Linked DNA regions of Paludisphaera rhizosphaerae. The protein of the gene in region 2 interacts with the protein of the main gene of each other region in a pairwise test. Links are inferred from orthologs where the notes say so. Each region holds a gene or a part of one and is shown on either strand. Other genes may lie near its edges.

Region 1 (3,096 bases), on a different replicon or contig from region 2:
GGCCGCGGGAGCGGACGATCAGGGCGACCTCGCGCGAGAGGATGTAGTGCTCGGCGTCGGGGGCGCCTCGGAAAATTCGATAATCGGCCGTGGGGATGCCGGCCTGGCGCATCAGGTCTTTGGCGAAGACCTTGCTTCCTTCGAGTTCGGCGGCGTCCTGGCGGGGGCCGAAGATTCGCAGGCCCTCGCGGATGAACAGGTCGACGACGCCCTTGGTCAGCGGTTCTTCCGGCCCGACCACCGTCAGACCGATGCCTTCCCGCTTGGCGAACTGCACGAGGCCGCGATGGTCGCCCGGCTCAATGGGGACGTTCTGAACGTCCAGGGCGGTTCCCGCGTTCCCCGGGGCGCAGTACACCGCCGTAACACGCGGCGACTGTTTCAACTTCCAGCACAGGGCGTGCTCGCGGCCCCCTCTGCCGATGACCAGGACTTTCACGACGTCGACTCTCCGGGGAAAATCACGAACCTCTCAGGCGACGATGGCGTCGAAACATTTCAGGCTCGTCGCACGCCTCGGGCCGGGCGGCCCCGCCCAAGGTCTATGGCCGCGCGTCGGACTGGCCGACGACGCGATGGATTCAGAATAACCATTCTAGGAACTGCCTCGCTTCGCGCACAGCACCGTCCTCCTCAGGATCCCTTCCGGACGATGCTTCGCGTGGCGTGACGGGCGGCGAAATCGTAAGATGGGGAAGCCGCATCCGATCCGAGTCGTGTGAAGCCTTGCAGCCGAATCCCGCCTTTTGGACGTCCGGAGATCCCGATCGTGAAGAACGTAGCCGTCGTCGGCGCCAGCGGCGCCGTGGGCGAGAGGATGATTCGCCTCCTGGAAGAGCGTGAGTTCCCCCTCGCTTCCATTAAATTCCTGGCCTCCGAACGGAGCGCTGGTAAGACGGTGACGTTCCGAGGCGAGAAACATACGGTCCGGCCGATCTCCCGCGACGAATTCCGCGACGTCGACATCGTCCTCTCGAGCACCCCGGCCGGCGTCTCCCGCGAGTGGAGCCCAATCGCCGCCGAGGCTGGCGCGGTCGTCGTCGACAACTCGAGCGCTTACCGGATGGATCCCGAGGTCCCCCTGGTCGTTCCCGAGGTCAACCCCCAGGACGTGGCCAAGAACAAGGGGATCATCGCCAATCCCAACTGTTCAACCATCCAGATGGTCGTGGCTCTCAAGCCGCTGCACGACGCCGCCCGGATCCGCCGCGTGGTCGTCAGCACGTACCAGTCGGCCTCTGGGGCCGGTCAGAAGGGGGTCGACGAATACGAGGCCCAGACCCGCGCCTGGGGCCGCGGCGAGCCCGTTCCCGCGCCGGCCAAGTTCGCCCACCCGATCCTCAACAATTGCCTCCCGCAGATCGACGATTTCCTCCCGAACGGATTCACCAAGGAGGAGATGAAGATGGTCGACGAAACGCGGAAGATCATGGGCGACGACTCGATCGACGTCGTCCCTACCTGCGTCCGTGTGCCGGTGGCCTACTCGCACAGCGAGTCGATCCTCGTCGAGACCGAACGGCCGCTCTCGGCCGATGAAGCGCGTACGCTCTGGCGGAACGCCCCCGGACTGACGATCGTCGACGATCCTTCGACGAAGCAGTATCCGCTGGCCGCCTCGGCCGAGGGACGCGACGACGTCTTCGTCGGCCGGATCCGCAACGACCTGAAGAATCCCAATGCGCTGCTGTTCTGGTGCGTCAGCGACAACCTCCGCAAGGGGGCCGCGACCAACGCCGTGCAGATCGCCGAGCTTTTGCTGAAGCTCGAACCGGCCCGCGCTTGATCGAACCCGGCGGGCCATGCGGAACATCAAGCTGACGATCGCCTACGACGGCACGGACTTCCACGGCTGGCAGCGCCAGCCTGGCCTGCGCACCGTGCAATCCGTGCTCGACGAGGCGATCGAGCGGCTCACGGGCACCCGGCCTAACACGAACGCCAGCGGTCGAACCGACGCCGGCGTCCACGCGTTGGGCCAGGTGGTCCATTTCCTGACCGCCTCTCGCCATGGGCCCGAAGTGTACCTCAAGGCGCTCAACGCCACCCTCCCGCGGGACGTCCGAATTCTGGATGTCGCCGAGGTCCCGCAAGCCTTCCACGCCACGCTCGACGCCAGATCCAAGCGGTATCGATACCGGATCGACAACGCCCAGTACGCCAGCCCGTTCGAGCTGCGATACGCCTGGCACGTCTTCCATCGACTCGACGTCGACGCCATGAACCGGGCCGGGGCCGCGCTCGTCGGGCGGCACGACTTCCGGAGTTTCGAGACCGACTGGCCCAACCGCCTCAGCTCCGTCAGGACGATCTACGACGTGGATGTTCAGCGACTGGGCGACGTCGTCCACATCGAGGTCGAGGCCGACGGCTTCCTGTACAATATGGTTCGGGCGATCGCCGGCACGCTCTCGCTGGTTGGGACTCGCAAGCGGCCCGAGAGCTGGGTGGCCGACGTCCTGAAGGCCGAGAATCGCGTCGAGGCCGGCCCGACCGCTCCCGCCCGCGGGCTGTTCATGCTCCGCGTCAACTACGATCGAACGCCCGAGGGCCGAGCGACCGCGCCATGAAGATCGTCCACGTCATCACCCGCCTGATTCTCGGCGGCGCCCAGGAAAATACGCTGCTGACCGTCGAGGGGCTCCACCACCGCTATCACGACGACGTCACTCTGATCACCGGGCCGGCCGAGGGGCCGGAAGGGGATCTCTTTCAACGCGCCGAGGCTCAAGGGCTCAAAGTCGAGGTGACGCCGAACCTGATCCGCGCGGTGCATCCGACGACCGACTGGAAGGCGTATCGCGAACTAAGACGGGCGTTTCGACGGCTCAAGCCGGACGTCGTGCATACTCACAGCTCAAAGGCGGGCATCGTCGGCCGGGCCGCGGCATGGAACGAGAACGTTCCGGCCGTGGTTCATACGATCCACGGACTGCCGTTCGGCCCGTTCGAGTCGGCTCGGCGGAACCGCCTTTATATCGCGTTGGAGCGTTGGGCCGCACGTCGTTGCCACGCCATCGTCAGCGTTTGCGACGCCATGACCGAGCAAGCGTTGGCGGCCGGCGTGGGCCGTCCCGAGCAGTTCTCGACGGTCTA
Region 2 (3,217 bases):
AGGGATTCGGGCTGGCGGTCCATCGGCCGAGCCGGGTCGTAGGCGGCGTGGACGAAGATGTGGGAGTCGGTCTCGAAGTAGGAGACGCAGGCGTCGAGGAACGCGAGGTTCTCGGGCCGGAGTTTGCGGAGTTCTCGACCCCAGTCGCGAGCCGGCCGTCGGCCGTCGGGAGCCGTCGCCGCGGCGGCGGGGAGACCGGTTCGCGCCTGGAGCAGCATCTCGTCGTGGTTCCCCAGGATCGACACGAGCCGGCAGCGTCTCTTGAGGTCGGCCAGCGAATCGAGCACCCCGCGCGAGTTCGGGCCGCGATTCACATAATCGCCCAGGGTGACGATCAGATCGTCCCGGGTCGGACGGATCTCGTCGATCAAGGCGTTCAGGGCTTTCGAGCAGCCGTGGACGTCACCGACGGCGATCGTTCGTGCGGGCATTTGGCGTGAGTGGCTCCCTCGGATCAGTCGCCCATCTTGTCGCCGGGTTGGACGGCGTGGCCTCGGAGGAATTCTACGGCGGGCATGGGTTTCTTGCCCGGGGTCTGCACGATCAGGAGCCGAACGGCCCCTTCACCGGCCGCCACGTCGATCCCGTCCTTCGTCGCGGCCAGCACGGCGCCGGGCTCTCCCTGACCCTCGACGACGGCCGTTTTGTGGACGATCAAGCGGATCGGCCCCTTCGGCGTCCAGGGGAGGGCCGTCCAGGTCGTGGAGGCCGACGGCCAGGGCTGCATCGCCCGGACCAGGTCGTGGATTCGTCGGGCGGGGGCCTTCCAGTCGATGACGCCGTCCTCCTTGCGGAGCTTCGGCGCCTTCGTGACCAGCGACGGATCTTGCGGCAGCGTCTCGGCTCGGCCCTGGGCGACGGCCTCGATCGTCTTGACGAGGAGTGGTGCGCCGAGGTTCGCCAGGCGTTCTTCCAACTCGCCAGCCGTCTCGTCGGGGTCGATCGTCGTTCGTGCGAAGGCGATCATACCGCCGGCGTCCACGCGAGGAGTCATCCGGATCACCGTCACCCCGGTCTCGGAATCGCCGGCCTGGATCGCCCGAGCGACCGGCGCTGCGCCTCGATAGGCTGGCAGAATCGAACCGTGCAGGTTGAGGGCTCCGATCCTGGGGACGCCCAGAAGCTCGGCGGAGAGGATCTGACCATACGCCGCCGTGATGAGAAAGTCGGGCTCGAGGGAACGGATATGCTCGACGGCCTCGGCCTCGTTCACCTTTTCGGGCTGGTAGACCGGAACTCCTCGTTTTTGGGCCTCCACCTTGATGGCGCTTGGGATCAACTCCTGGCGGCGGCCCTGGGGACGGTCGGGTTGAGTGACCAGAGCGAGGACGGGGAAGCCCGCGTCAAGAAGCGCGATGAAGCTGGGGAGGGCGAAGTCCCCCGTTCCCAGCATGATGATCTTCCCCGACTCGGTCATGTCGATCCTCCCGCCCTATCGATCAATCCGGTGTGCTCGTGGTCGCGAATCGGTCAGACGTCCGCCGGCGCGGGCGTTGGAGCGGGAGCCGGTCCATCGACGGCGGCGAGCGTTGGGGCCGCCATCGTCTTGAGCCCCTCAATGATCTTCTCGTCCGAAGCGTAGATCCCCTCGGCCTGGGCCTTCTTGTACTCGGCCTCGAACTCGCGAATCTTCCCCTTGATCCCGTGACGCGTCAGCGGACCGAGATAGTCGATGAACAGCTTGCCGTCGAGATGATCGGTCTCATGCTGGATCGCTCGGCCGAGGAGATCGTCGGCCTCAAGATCGATGTCGCGACCATCGAGCCCGAACGCCTGGATGCGAATCCTTTTAGGGCGACGGACCTTGGAGTAGACGCTGGGGATGCTGAGGCAGCCTTCCTCCTCATCCGACCATGAGTGCCGTTTGACGATCTCGGGATTGATGAAGACCAGTTCCTCGTCCTTCTGCTCCGGGTCGGCGGTAATGTTCAGGACGAAGAATCGGAAGGGGAGGCCTACCTGGTTGGCCGCCAGCCCGATTCCCCGAGCTTCGTACATGAGAGTGAACATCTCCCGGACGGCGGCCCGCAACTCGTCGTCGATTCGCTCCACGGGTCGCGAAGCGTAGCGGAGAACCGGGTGGGGATACTTCACGATGTGCATTCGAAACGAACTCCGACGCGGGCGTTTGAACCAGATCCTGCGATCATCTTCAAGTATACGAAAATCCGTCTCCCTCGGTCGCCGTCGATCCCGAATTCGACGGGTGCGAACAGGGCAGGGTTTCCGCCACCATGGCCCATGGGCGTCGAACCAGGTCGATCAGATCCGACTCGTGTCGTGTTCTCCTTCAACGGAGACCTGATCGGCAGAACCGCTTCACTCAAGGGCGGCTTCGATTTCGGCTTCGTTCGCGTCCGAGTTCGACGACGCCGCTGATCGCAAGCCCATGATGCCAAATCCGTTGCAGCGCGAGCGCTTATGGGTTCGTTCGCGCCTCTCATGAGACGACGCACGGCTTGATCGTGGCTGCCTCGGCCAGAGCGACTGATCGCTCCCGTCCCATCGCTCAGCCAGGCCGATTGGCTTTGACTTCGGGTTCGTTCGCGCCTGTCCTGCGCCCTGAGTTTGCATGGAAACCCTGGCCGTGAAATCCTTTGCGCCGGTCACAGCCGTGGCTTCGTTCGGGGACGGATGAGCCGCCTGGCTGGCTTCCCCGCGATCCAACCGAGCTGTCAAAGACCCCTCGCGTAGCAACTCTTGCGATCTAGAGTTTACACACGCTTGCCTATGCAGATTCGCCGGCCTCATGGATTCGGACCGAGGATCGGTCCGGTTCTTCCACCGGGGCGCTCAAGGCGAGGGCATCGGGGCGAACGGCATGTCGGGGATCGGAGGGAGGCCTCCCTCGGCTCCCAGGATCATCGCCTCCCAGACGGGGCCGACGAGCAGGAAGGCTGGGCCCGCTCTCCCGTCGCTGGTCGCGGCGCAGACCCAGTTGTCGAGGAACTTCGACCCGATCCGCAGCTTGACGGGGGGCGTCGAGCCTTCCAACTCGGCCGTGATCGTCAGGCGAGGTCGATCGAGCCCTGCGCCGGGAGGGTAAGCGCCCTCGTACTGGAGATAGCGTTGAGTGCGAAGATCCGAGAGTCCGGCGACCAGGCTGTCGAACCGCGAAAGGTCGACGCCCTGCGTCGGGGTGCCGGCTTCCGGGCTCCAGGCGACGGTTCCGGCGCCGGCTCGCATCCGCCTTGTATAGGCCAGAGTCCTCGTCTCG

The links.
Region 1: the proteins of def (region 2) and G5C50_RS18755 interact in binary tests that used the Escherichia coli proteins (3 or more experiments, as listed by UniProt). The link is inferred for Paludisphaera rhizosphaerae from one-to-one orthologs.

The regions. Positions count from the first base shown.
Region 1 is NZ_JAALCR010000014.1:94,782-97,877, forward strand. What follows is about bases 1-2,777. They hold G5C50_RS18755 (aspartate-semialdehyde dehydrogenase), read left to right. Parts: upstream 1-769; coding sequence 770-1,786; downstream 1,787-2,777. Other genes in these bases: purD (phosphoribosylamine--glycine ligase), read right to left, coding at 1-439; truA (tRNA pseudouridine(38-40) synthase TruA), read left to right, coding at 1,803-2,570; G5C50_RS18765 (glycosyltransferase family 4 protein), read left to right, coding at 2,567-2,777. In the rest of the region: more of G5C50_RS18765, read left to right, coding at 2,778-3,096.
Region 2 is NZ_JAALCR010000013.1:138,765-141,981, forward strand. The notes cover bases 288-3,185. They hold def (peptide deformylase), read right to left. Parts: upstream 2,104-3,185; coding sequence 1,471-2,103; downstream 288-1,470. Other genes in these bases: G5C50_RS18070 (metallophosphoesterase family protein), read right to left, coding at 288-431; fmt (methionyl-tRNA formyltransferase), read right to left, coding at 455-1,417; G5C50_RS18085 (DUF4340 domain-containing protein), read right to left, coding at 2,794-3,185. Also shown: more of G5C50_RS18070, read right to left, coding at 1-287; more of G5C50_RS18085, read right to left, coding at 3,186-3,217. UniProt on the Escherichia coli protein: Removes the formyl group from the N-terminal Met of newly synthesized proteins. Requires at least a dipeptide for an efficient rate of reaction. N-terminal L-methionine is a prerequisite for activity but the enzyme has broad specificity at other positions.